DNA from 2 places in the Candidatus Desulfatibia sp. genome. Region 2 is predicted to be linked to the other one. Evidence: predicted binding sites of a transcription regulator. Region 2 holds the regulator's gene; the other holds the start of a gene.
The links. The regulator sigma-54, encoded in region 2, starts transcription at its own class of promoters, with help from an activator protein. The targets are predictions, from matches to a motif close to TNTGGCACANTTTCTGCTNT.
Positions count from the first base shown of each region.

Region 1 (6,726 bases), on a different contig from region 2:
TGAAATTGAATTCTTCGGCCAGGTATTGCAGCTCATTCGTGGCGGAGTTTCACCTGCGCTTCAGGAAGGCAGTATCCAAAAAGCACTGAAAGCTCTTACATTTGAAAGTATCATTCCTCAAAATGTATGTGGTGAGCTTACAGAAGCCTATGTATTTTTACGTAACATAGAGAATCGTCTGCAGGCATTTGCCGATCGGCAGACGCATAAACTCCCTTCAGATCCTGTTGCAAAAACGCGCCTGGCAGCATCCATGGGATTTGCAGACCCGGGGTCCTTTTTTCGCTGCCTTGCAAAGCACCGAGAAAATGTACACAATCATTTTGTTAGTTTGCTGGAAGCCAAAGATTCAGAATACTCAGGTGAGCAGGTTGAAAGAATGGAAAATGGATTGGAAGCGGTATGGCAAAGCCTGATAGAAGAAGACCACGGCCGGAATGTGCTGATCGAAGCTGGATTTGAGAACCCCGCAGCGGTTATGCGTCTTTTGGATTACCTGCGTAATGATCAGGCAACGCGGTCACTCAGCAGTGCCGGCCGCAATCGCCTCGATAAACTGATGCCGCTGATGTTGAAGAAGATTGGGTTGTCAGAACAACCCCTCCCTGTCTTGAATCGAATCATCGATCTTGTCAAGACCATTCAGAGACGTACCAACTACCTGGCCCTCCTTTTGGAGAATCCCACCACAATTGACCACCTGGTTAAACTTACAAACGCCAGCCCGTGGATCGTATCGTTTTTGGCGCGTCATCCTGTTCTGCTGGATGAACTTCTCGACCCTCGCACTCTCTACGCTCCTCCGGAGAAATCAGATCTTGTCAAAGAAGTGCGCAAAAAACTTGATCGAATATCAGGCCGAGATCTTGAATATCAGATTCAAGAATTGTGTATTTTTAAACAGATTAACACATTACGGGTGGCGGCGGCAGATATTACCGGAGCCCTTACGCTGATGAGGACCAGCGACCATCTCACCGAAATCGCCGAAACGATTTTAAATGAAGTTATTGAATTAGCATGGAGCCATCTGGTTGAGAAACACGGAAGACCGCTATGCCGGTTATGCGAAAATGGAATCGGCCGAGGATTTGCCGTCATTGCCTATGGCAAGCTTGGCGGCATTGAACTCGGTTATAGCTCTGACCTTGACCTGGTTTTTTTACATGCGGGAGCCGAGGGGCACACTCAGGGCGGTATTCGTCCCATCGACAACTCACAGTTTTTTGCCCGTCTGGGACAAAGAGTTGTTCATATCTTAACCGCGCATACGCCTGCCGGTATGCTTTATGAACCCGATATGCGGCTGCGCCCCAGCGGCAGTCAAGGTCTTCTCGTGAGTAACATAGAAGGGTTTAAAGATTATCAGATGAATAAAGCATGGACATGGGAACATCAGGCTCTTATCAAGGCCAGAGCGGTAAGCGGTGATATTAAAATGGCCGGGCGTTTTGATCAGATACGCAAAGAGGTACTTGGCCGGCCCCGGATTAAAACCGACCTTCAAAAAGAGGTTACAGACATGCGCAAACAGATGCGCAGAGAGCTTTTGAACCCTGAACCGGGGTTTTTTGATCTCAAACAGGATTCAGGGGGAATTGTTGATATTGAATTTCTTGTTCAATATCTGGTGCTTTTAAAATCCTGTGAATATGCGGAACTCTTGCAGTGGACCGACAATATCCGTATTCTCGAAACCTTGATCGAAACCGGCATACTTGAAAAACATACGGCCAACTTTCTCAAAGAAGCATATCTTACCTATAGAGCAGCTGTACATAAGCTCAACCTCCAGGAAAAACCCGCCAGAATACCTGAAAGCAAATTTCGCAGCTTGAGGGAAAACGTCGAGAAAATCTGGAAAGACATTATGGATTCGGGCTAAGAATTCCTTACAATTTTGTGATTTAATTGCCTTGTTATTACATAATTGTCATCCACTAATTTTTTGTCCGTATACCTGGATGGCTATAATATTCTGTAAACATTGCTATTTTACTATTAGAAAATTGTGGCACGACTATTGCTCTTAAAACATAAACAAATGTTTTTATTTTCGAAAACATGCTCAAAGAATTTTTGGTATACATATTTTTGGCTGAGGGAAATAGGGCCTTGATGCAAACCAACACGAAAACTGAAAATCAACCCATCTCGGAAGTGCTTCAGAAAAAACGGGAAGCGCTGATCTTACGTTTTATCAGCGGTAAGGCCCCCGACTTCCCCCGCAAGCACGCCCGCTTTTTGGACGATTATTTTCGTGAAAGTTTTGTGATCAGCCGTATCGGCCCCCATATGGGTCTTAGTAAAAATCCTTATGCAATTATTGCCCTGGGTGGCTACGGCCGGCAGGAACAATGCATTCATTCGGATGTGGACCTGCTTTTTCTTTTCGGAAAGTACGTTCCGGATCAGGCCGAGGAGCTCATCCGGGAGGTGGTTTATCCCTTGTGGGATATCGGTCTGGATGTCGGTTATGCCACCCGTTCTATGAAGGAATGCATCGGCATGGCCCTTGAAGATCTTGAGGTTCTAACGCCTATTTTAGACGCGCGGTTTATTTGCGGCATGTCGCCGTTATATTCGGACCTGATGGAGAAGCTTCGGAACAAAATCGGCCGCAGAAAAACAAAAAGCATTATTAAGCAGCTAATCGAACACAATCGTGATCGTCACCATTATTTTGGCGATTCGGCCTATTTGATTGAGCCCAATCTCAAGGAAGGTCAGGGCGGTCTGCGGGACTATCACACCATGCTGTGGATCGCTCAAATAAAAACGAATCTCAAAGAAATCAGAGACTTCATTTATCATGGTTACCTTTCCCATGAAGAATATGATTACTTGATCAACTCATTGCAGTTTATCATGAACGTCAGAAACCGCTTGCACCATTTAACCGGCAGAAGATGCGATCGGCTTCATTTCGAGTACCAGATCCCGTTGGCCGCAGTCCTTGGATTCCAACCCGAAAACGGGCAGCAGCCGGTTGAAAGGTTTTTGGGTGAACTCCATGCTCACATGGAATTTGTCAAACAGCAACATCTGATGTTTTTTTATGAACTGGGGTACACCCCGAAGCTGAAACGCCGGAAAAAGGTTGTCAAATCCAGCAGCGTAACAGCGCTGGAAGTGACTGACGAAGGGATGCTTAACTTTGTGTCACCGGAGAAAATTCTGGAGGCTCCCGATCTACTGATAAAGATATTTGAAGAGAGCGTTCGTCTTGAAATCCCTTTAAGCATCGAGGCCAAACGGCTGGTCAAGGAATTTTCCTATCTGGTGGACCATAATTTTTTGTCTGCGTCCGAAAACATAAAATCGTTTGAACGAATTCTAACAGCACCGCCGTCCACGTTCAATGTTCTGGATGAAATGTTAAACACCGGCATTTTGGTAAAGTTTATCCCCGAGTATAAAAAGATCGAAAACAGAATCCAATATGACCGCTATCATCTCTATCCCGTGGACCGTCATTCGCTGCGGACAATTCAGACGCTGAAAACATTCGGTACGGCCGAAGGTGCGGCCAAAGACCCATTGGGCGCTGATTTGTACAAGGAACTCAAAAACCGGAGACTGCTGTTCTGGGCAGCCCTGTTCCATGATATCGGTAAAGGCACACCCGCAGAAAGCCATTCCATTAGCGGCGCCGGAATTGTACGCAAGGCACTGGCCGGCAGAGGTTTTAAGGAAAAAGATATCGAAACGGTTACGTTTCTGGTTGCAGAGCACCTTCGACTGGTCAAAACGGCCACCCGCAGAGATCTGTATGACGAACAGACCGCCATCCATTGCGCCCGCATTATAGGGGATATCAAACGCTTGAAACTGCTTTATCTTTTGACGGTGGCCGATTCCATGGCAACCGGCCCGATCGCCTGGAACGACTGGACCGCAACCCTTTTAAAAGATTTATTTTTCAAAGTCTTCAGTATTCTGGAAAAGGGGGAACTGGCAACTCACGAAGCAATGGAAGTCGTTGCAAGCAAAAAAACAAAAATCCTGGAATCGGCCCCTGATCCCGAAGCCAGGCAGAATCTGCAAACGCTGTTTAACTTCATGTCGCCGCGCTATCTTCTGTATATGCCGGCAAAGCATATTCTGGAACATATTCACCTTTACAATACGTTAGGTGCGGCGGAGTTTGTCTGGAACGTTACTCCCACGCCGGATTCCAATACACGTACGGTCACGGTCTGCGCCCAAGATCGGCCGGGACTCTTTTCCAAGATTTCCGGTATTTTTACCTTAAATAACCTTAATATTTTAGACGCTCAGGCCTTTACCTGGCGCAACAATATCGCTCTGGATATCTTCGAAGTGACACCGCCGCCGGATCAACTCTTTGAAGCCGATCGATGGAGCCGTGCCGAGGGGCATCTTCAGGCTGCTCTGACGGGACGGCTGGATCTAGCCGGAGCCTTGCAAGAAAAAATGGCGGCCTATCGAACTTCCAGCCGCAGTACCAGGCCACGGCCCCATCGCGTGGTTGTAGATAATGAAGGCTCGAGTTTTTTTACAATTGTTGAAGTCTTCGCTTACGACTTTCCGGGACTTCTTTACAGTATTACCGATGCGCTGTTCAGGTGCAAACTGGATGTTTGGGTATCGAAAATCGCCACCAATGTCGATCAGGTGGTTGACGTTTTTTACGTCCGGGATTTTGACGGGCAAAAGGTGGATGCACCGGATCAGGTGGCGGCCGTTAAAGCCGCCATCGCAGAAGTTCTTCCAGGGGCTGGGGATACAAAGCCATAAGCGCTAAGTTGTTTTTGCACTGAATGGACTGTGGAAGGTCTACTAAAAAAAATGAACATTGAACATCGAACGTCCAACATCGAATGTTGAATGAGAAGAGAAGGACGGATGAACATCGAACATCGAACGTCCAACATCGAATGATGAATATAAAAAAACGAATGAAATTAAATTAAATTGCAGAGCGGAGCGACATCATTATTCGATGTTCAACGTTCGATGTTCGATGTTCGATGTTCAGTCTGTTGGACGTTCGACGTTCATCTTTCAAAACAATTCCGTACGGCAAAAATGTAACCTGTGAACGTTTTCAAAACAACTAAGGGTTCGCGTAGAAATCGTGCAACGATTTTATTAAAGGAGGGATTTAATATGAAGCGAAAAATATTGGTAACAGCGTTCATCCTTTCAATGATCCCATTATCTTCGGTGTTTGCGGCCGAAGCATTGGATTCCGGAGACACGGCCTGGATGATCGTAGCTACAGCGTTGGTAATGGTAATGACGCCTGCCGGTCTGGCCCTGTTTTATGGAGGCATGTCAAGGCACAAGAACCTCCTGAACACCTTTGCCATGACGTTTATGGCCTATTGTCTTGCCAGTGTAATCTGGATGATGTGGGGATATACGCTTGCCTTTGGACCGGACAAAGCCGGAATCATTGGCGGCCTGGAAAACCTGTTTTTAAGCGGAATTGGCGTCGACAGCCTGTCCGGAACCATACCCACTTATATATTTGTCGTTTTTCAGATGACCTTCGCCGGAATCACCGTGGCCCTCGTACTCGGTTCCATCGTCGACCGCATGAAATTTTCCTCATGGATTGTTTTTACTGTTTTATGGCTGACCTTGATTTACTCACCCATTGCGCACTGGGTCTGGGGCGGCGGCTGGATGTCAAACATGGGTACATTGGACTTTGCCGGCGGAACCGTTGTGCATATCAATGCCGGTGTTGCCGGTTTAGTTCTGGCCCTGGTACTCGGAAAACGGATCGGATACGGCAAGGAGGCCATGTTTCCCTCCAGTATTACCCTGACGGCCCTGGGAGCCGCCTTGTTGTGGTTTGGGTGGTTCGGCTTCAACGCCGGCAGCCAACTGGCCGCGGACGGGGTGGCCGCTTCGGCGTTTTTGGTCACCAATACTTCGGCTGCCATGGGGGCTCTGGCGTGGATGTTCGCCGAATGGATCGTAGATAAAAAACCGACGGTCCTGGGGATCGCTTCAGGGGTTGTTTGCGGGCTGGTGGCCATCACGCCGGCGGCCGGATTTGTAGGACTTTCCGCTTCACTGGTGATTGGATTAGGTGCCGGCTTAGTGGGTTTTTACAGTGTTACTGTACTCAAGAAAAAATTAGGATACGACGATTCTTTGGATGCTTTTGGAGTGCATTGCATGTGCGGTATCTGGGGTGCCTTGGCAACCGGTCTTTTCGCCAATCCGGCCATCACCGAAGGCGCTAAGGGGTTGTTTTTCGGAAATCCAAAGCAGCTTGGTATACAGGCCATTTCCATTGTTGCCACTGCCGTTTATACGGCGGTCGGAACCCTCATTGTGGTTTATATCACCAAGTTTATCACCGGCGGTCTCAGGGTGGATGAGGAGGATGAAATTATAGGACTGGACAATGCTCTGCATGGTGAAAGGGCCTTTGAGATCAATTAACTGGAGGCAAAAGCGGCAAAGCCGCGTCATATAAAATCGTGCAACGATTTTATTAAAGGAGTGAAATTATGAAAAAAATCGAAGCCATTATCAAGCCGTTTAAACTAGATGATGTCAAGGAAGCCTTAAATGAAATCGGTATTCAGGGCATGACCATATCGGAAGTAAAAGGGTATGGGCGGCAGAAGGGTCATAAAGAAATCTATCGCGGCGCGGAGTATGTGGTGGATTTTATTCCCAAAATCAAGATCGATATCGTAGTGGAAGCCGGCCGGGCTGAAGAAGTCGTTGAAACAATCC
Region 1 is NZ_JAZFTO010000057.1:14,085-20,810, forward strand. It holds gene glnE (bifunctional [glutamate--ammonia ligase]-adenylyl-L-tyrosine phosphorylase/[glutamate--ammonia-ligase] adenylyltransferase) at 1-1,885, shown strand, start outside; gene glnD ([protein-PII] uridylyltransferase) at 2,119-4,761, shown strand; gene V3S16_RS02620 (ammonium transporter) at 5,134-6,426, shown strand; gene V3S16_RS02625 (P-II family nitrogen regulator) at 6,495-6,726, shown strand, end outside.
Region 1: glnD ([protein-PII] uridylyltransferase) is a predicted target of sigma-54. The motif match lies at 2,011-2,030, and genes of this name have one in related genera.

Region 2 (6,726 bases):
AAATGACATTGAAGTTTCCGGTAATGTTGTGGTAAAAAACGAAAATTACCGGTTAAAAACCGAAATTTTAAATTACCTGCACAAAAAGCGTATACTTTTTTCCAAGGTTCCGGTAGAAATAGTGAGCGCATCATCACAACTTACGGCTGACTCCATGACTCATGATTTAAATCTTAACGAAACTGTGTTTAAAGGACATATAAAGGGAGTCTTTGTTGAAAATATTATGTTGTAATCCGATCAATTGGCGTTTTTTTTCGGCGTCGAAAGCCGTTTTTCTAATGGCAACTGTTTTTATGACCGTCTTTGCATTTGCCGATGATCCACCAACTGATCCGGGTCCTAATGATCCCGGCAAAAAAATATATATTACATCTGACAGTCTGGTTAGCGGCAATGATGCTAAATATGCTGAATTTATTGGAAATGTCAAGGCAACTCAGGGATTGGATGTCATTACGGCCGACCGACTTAAAATTTTTTTCAAAAAGACTCCGCAAAGCAATGACAATCTAATTATGGATCAAAAATCGATCGCCAAAATAGTGGCCAACGGCCATGTAACCATTCATTTCGATAATAAGGTTGCAGTTGCCGAACAAGCCGTGTACATTACTGCAACTCGAGTCCTCGTCCTGTCGGGCCCCAATTCCAAAATCGTCAGTGGCAGCGATTCTGTTGCTGGTGAAAAAATAACAATCTACAGGACAGATGGACGTATTAATGTTGAAAGCGGCGGCGAAAAACGTGTGAACGCCGTCTTTTTTTCCGGTGGCAAGGGTTCGAACTGAACCGGAACCGGATATATAACAATATGACAACATTGAAACTTGATAACCTAGTAAAAATCTATGATGGAAGAAGGGTTGTAAATTCGGTAAGCCTGAGTATTGAAAACAGCAGTGTTGTCGGTTTGCTGGGCCCCAATGGCGCAGGTAAAACCACTACATTTTATATGACCATCGGAATGATAAAACCCGATGAGGGACAAGTCTCTCTCAACAATGAAGATATTACGACTTGCCCCATGTACGTGAGGGCGCGTAAGGGTGTCGGGTATCTGCCCCAGGAAACGTCGATATTTCGAAAGCTTACCGTAAAACAAAACATATTGGCAATTCTTGAAATCCTACCAATTGACAAATCGAGCCGGGAGGATCGTGCTAATATGCTTCTCGATGAACTGGGGATAAAACACCTTGCCGGCCAAAAAGCCAATTTGCTTTCGGGCGGTGAAAGACGGCGTCTTGAAATTTCTCGCTCCCTGGCCACGAATCCGTCTTTTATGCTTCTTGATGAGCCTTTTGCCGGCATAGATCCTTTGGCAGTCATCGACATCAAAAATATTATCAGACATTTGAAAAAACGAGGTATAGGTGTTCTTATATCTGACCATAATGTGAGAGAAACGCTTGAAGTTTGTGATAAAGCATATATACTAAATGATGGTGAGGTTATCGAATCCGGCTCCCCGGAAAAAATAGCTGCAAGCGAAACCGCCCGCCGGATATACTTAGGAGACGAGTTCAGACTATAAAATGGTACTGGAACTGCGACAACAGTTAAAATTATCCCAGCAGCTTATCATGACACCCCAGCTACAGATGGCAATCAAGCTGCTGCAACTCTCCCGGCTGGAATTAGTGGATACGATCCGCCAGGAGCTTGAGGAAAATCCTGCGCTTGAAGAGGACGGCCCGGAAGATGAAGATGGCCAGCCCAAAGAAATATCTGAAATTGCACCTGCGGATACATCCCCCCTCAGCGAAGTCACCATTGAAGAGAAAATTCGTGGTGATATTGACTGGAACAATTACCTTGATGAATACAGCTCGTCCGGCAGAATTCATTTCGAATCCGAAAGGAAAGATACCCCCAGTTTTGAGTCTTTTATGTCACGCAAGGAATCTTTGTGTGAACACCTCCTTTGGCAGCTGCTGATGACATCCCCGAATGAGGAAGAAGAAAAGGTCGGCGACCTTATTGCAGGCAATCTTGATAAAGACGGCTATCTGGATGTTTCCATTGAAGAACTTGCCGCTATGGGCGACGCTTCCCCTGAAAACATCCAGCAGGTTTTATCAAAAATGCAGACCTTTGACCCTATCGGCGTTTGTGCAAGGGATCTTTGTGAATGCCTGCTGATTCAGACCCGGCATTTTAATCTCGACAATACCATTGTAACCCAAATTATTAAGAACCATCTTAACCATCTTGAGAATAAGAATTATAAGGCCATTGCCAAAGCTCTGAAAGTAAATATGGAAGAGGTGATTGCAGCGGTAGACGTCATTAAAAGCCAGGAGCCCAGGCCTGGGCGGCCATTCTCTGACTACCAGCCCCAATATATCACACCCGATATTTTTGTTTATAAATTTGAAAATGAATTCATCATCGTGCTCAATGACGACGGCCTGCCAAAACTCCGTGTCAATCCCTTTTACAAAAACGCTATAAAACACGGCAAAAACATTTCTGAGCATGCCAAGGATTACGTGCAGGAGAAGATGCGCTCTGCAACCTGGTTGATCAGGAGCATCCATCAACGCCAAAAGACTATCTACAGGGTTATGGAAAGCATTTTGAAGTTCCAGATGAGTTTTTTTGAAAACGGGATTGCGCACTTAAAGCCCATGGTCTTAAGAGATGTTGCCGAAGACATCGGCATGCATGAGTCTACCATCAGCAGGGTGACAACCAATAAATATGCGCATACACCCCAAGGAATTTTTGAATTGAAGTATTTTTTTAACAGCTCTATTAAACGTATCCATGGCGATGACATTGCATCTGCGAGTGTTCAGGAAAAAATTAGACAAATCATTGAAAACGAAAACCCCGGAAAACCATTCAGCGACGATAAAATCTCGCTGCTTTTAAAGAAGTTAAACATCAATATCGCACGCAGAACCGTAGCTAAATATCGTGACATCATGAAAGTATTGCCATCAAATAAACGCAAACAAATATAGGGGGACCCAATGCTATGCAGACATCGGTAACTTTTAAAAATCTGGCCCCTTCTGAACATTTAAAAGCATATGTTGGAGAAAAACTTAATCGCTTTGATAAATACCTTTATAACCCCGCAGAAGCCAGTGTTGTCCTTTCGGTCGAAAAGTTCCGTCACCTGGCTGAAATCAATATCAACGGAGACAGACTCAATATAAATGGAAAAGAAGAAACCGGCGACATGTATTCGGCCATCGATCTGGTTCTTGACAAACTTGAAAACCAGATCAAGAAAAACAAGCAAAAAACCAGGGAGCACCGCAGCGGATCGAAAGTCAGACCAAAAGATTTTATCGATGAAGATATCGAAAGTCTGGATGAAGAGACCGCCGACCGGATCGTGGTTAGAAATATTGAATATAAACCAATGGATGTTGAAGAAGCAATAATGCAGATGGACCTTGTAAACGACAACTTTCTGGTATTTACAAACGCCAGAACCGATAGAGTCAATGTTCTTTATCGTCGCAAGGATGGTCACTACGGTCTGATTCAGCCCAGTTGAATTCGTGACTTTTCACGAGTTCATCAAAATTGATTGTGAACAAAATGAAGATTCTTGATGTTTTGCATAAAGAAGCGATTCTATCCGACCTGAAAGCACTCGACAAGCAAGGGGTTCTTGAAGAGCTGGTAACGCCTATAGCCAGTATCGCCGGTGTAAATCATGATTATCTGGTAAGAGTGCTGATGGACCGGGAACGCTTGGGAAGTACCGGCATCGGTGACGGCGTAGGAATTCCGCATGGCAAATTAAAGGATCTCGACGCTCTGGTCCTAGGGTTCGGTTTAAGCCGAAAAGGGGTCGACTTTGAATCTATGGATGAACAACCGACCCATATCTTTTTCCTTCTGGTAACACCGGAAAATTCGACCGGTCTGCATTTAAAGCTGCTCGCTCGAATTTCCAGGATTCTTAAAAATGAACTTTTCAGGCAAAAGCTTATGGATGCCTCTAATAGCGATGAAATTTATTCTATTATCCAGGAGGAGGAAGAAGAAGAACTATAAACCATAACTTGCAGTAAAGTGGAAAAGTTAAATATTATAATTATTACAGGATGTTCGGGTTCCGGCAAAAGTATTGCGATTGCCGCCTTGGAGGATACTGGATTTTATTGTGTCGACAATATGCCGGTTGCGCTGCTTCCAAAGTTTTTGGAACTCCCACTTCAACGCGGCAGTGAAATTGCAGGGCTTGTATTTGTAATGGACCTGCGAGAAAAGGGTTTCCTTTCCAAATACAAATCAATCTTTAAAGGACTCAAAAAGAAGGGACATAATTTCACAATTCTTTTTCTTGAAGCCGATGAAGAGGTTTTGCTGCATCGTTACAGCCAAACGCGCAGGCATCATCCTCTCTCTCAGGGCAAAAGCCTGCTGGACGGAATACGTACGGAAAAGAAGCAGCTGCAAGATCTTAGAAGAGTTGCCGACAAAATTATTAATACTTCCCGCTACAATGTTCACGAGCTGAAGTCCGTTATCAAAGATATCGCGCAAAAAAGTATCAACCTTGCGCCCATGAGGATCAACATCCTGTCGTTTGGTTTCAAATACGGTATCCCTCTCGATGCGAACCTGGTCATAGATGTGCGCTTTCTTGCCAATCCGTACTTTGTTTCTGAACTCAAAGATTTAAATGGAAAAGACCCTAAAATAAAAGAGTTTGTCATGAATGACGATGAAACCCGCAGATTCTTAAAGAAATATTTTGATCTGCTGGAGTATCTACTCCCCTTGAATGAAAAGGAGGGAAAAGCCTACTTAACCATTGCCGTGGGTTGTACGGGAGGAAGGCATCGTTCGGTAGCCATTGCAGAATCGATACTTGAACATATTTCAAAAACTGATAAGTCTGTTATCGTTACACACCGCGATATTGATCAGTAAATAAAATCGTATCACGATTGATGATCTCGTAAAAAGTCACGAATTCAACTATAGATGGCTAAGTAAAAAGGTTCATATACAAGGCGTAGTAGATGGGACTTTTTACGACGCCATCACGATTTTATAACTTTAAACAAATACAAGGGATTTTATGATTGGTATAGTCATTGCTACCCACAGTAAGCTTGGAGACGCACTCATTGACGCTGCTGAATTTATTATCGGCAATCGGCCCGAAACCACGGTTTCGGTTTCGATTAACTTGAGCGAAAACGTTGACAAGCTGCGCCAAAAAATCGTTGAAGGAATTAAAAAGGTCGACCAGAAGGAAGGCGTCCTTATTCTAACAGACATGTTCGGAGGAACTCCGTCTAACTTAAGTTATTCATTTCTTGAAGAAGGACGTGTGGAAGTCATATCCGGGGTTAACCTGCCCATGTTAATCAAAGCTGTAGAAGCTCGGGAAAAAACACAGCTCAGCGAGCTTGCTGTAGACCTGGAAGCTTTTGGGAAAAAGAGTATTTCACTTGCAAGCGGAATATTGAAAGGGAACAAACGCAAGTAAAACAACTCAAGGAGGCATTATGAGTATTAAATTAGGTATAAACGGCTTTGGAAGAATTGGTCGTCTTGTTCTCAGAGCTACATTAGACCGTCCGGATGTAGAAGTTGTCGCGGTAAATGACCTGACCGATCCTGCCACAATGGCTCATCTGCTTATTTATGATTCTGTTCACGGCAAAATAGACAAAGAAGTTGTCGCTCAAGATAACGCCATCATGGTTGATGGAAAATCTATCGCTATTACGTCTGTAAAAGACCCTGCCACCATCCCCTGGAATGATTTTGGTGTCGACATCGTTGCTGAATGCACCGGGCTTTTCAGGGACCACGAAAACGCATCCAAGCATCTTGCCGCCGGTGCACGCAAAGTTATAATCTCTGCACCTGCCCAGGAGCCTGATGTTACGATTGTCATGGGAGTCAACTCCAACCAGTATGACCCCAGAAATCATCATATTATATCGAATGCCTCTTGTACAACCAACTGTCTGGCACCGGTCGCCAAGGTGCTCCTTGAAAATTTCGGTCTCCAGAGCGGACTGATGACCACGATTCATTCTTACACGGGTGACCAGCGCCTTTTAGACTTTCCACATAAGGATCTACGCAGGGCCAGAGCAGCGGCTCTGTCCATGATTCCGACCACTACCGGTGCGGCCAGGGCGGTCGCCCTGGTGCTTCCGGAACTGGCCGGCAAGCTCAACGGCCTGGCCATTCGAGTTCCCACGCCGAACGTTTCTTTGGTTGATTTGGTGGTGACTGTCGAAAAATCCGGCGTGACCGCCACGGATGTCAACGACGCTTTAAAAGAGGCTGCGGAGAAATCGCTGGCAGGGATACTCGAGTATAGCGATCTTCCGCTGGTTTCCTCTGATTTCAATGGATCCACTTTTTCGTCGATCGTCGATGCACCGACCACTTGTGTAGTAGAAAACATGGTCAAAGTGCTGTCATGGTACGACAACGAAACCGCATACTCTCACCGCATGGTCGATCTGGCCGCTATGATCGGAGCCCAATTGTAGGGCGCGCTTTGTTTGAGGAGCACTTTCAGCCGTCGTAGCTAATTCAGCCGTCACAGCTAAAGCTGCTTTGGCGAAGTCGACAGCTACTATGGCGAAGTCGGCTCGTTTGAGGAGGTTTAAATATTATGGGAAACCGACGCCCGTTAATCGCCGGAAACTGGAAGATGTATAAAACCTCTAGCGAGGCTGTTGAAACCGCCCGCCAGCTGGTCAAGCATACAGCTTCGGCCGC
Region 2 is NZ_JAZFTO010000143.1:5,668-12,393, reverse strand. It holds gene lptC (LPS export ABC transporter periplasmic protein LptC) at 1-235, shown strand, start outside; gene V3S16_RS07135 (LptA/OstA family protein) at 282-791, shown strand; gene lptB (LPS export ABC transporter ATP-binding protein) at 815-1,537, shown strand; gene rpoN (RNA polymerase factor sigma-54) at 1,539-2,972, shown strand; gene hpf (ribosome hibernation-promoting factor, HPF/YfiA family) at 2,987-3,517, shown strand; gene V3S16_RS07115 (PTS sugar transporter subunit IIA) at 3,562-4,023, shown strand; gene rapZ (RNase adapter RapZ) at 4,042-4,905, shown strand; gene V3S16_RS07105 (PTS sugar transporter subunit IIA) at 5,057-5,470, shown strand; gene gap (type I glyceraldehyde-3-phosphate dehydrogenase) at 5,490-6,494, shown strand; gene tpiA (triose-phosphate isomerase) at 6,620-6,726, shown strand, end outside.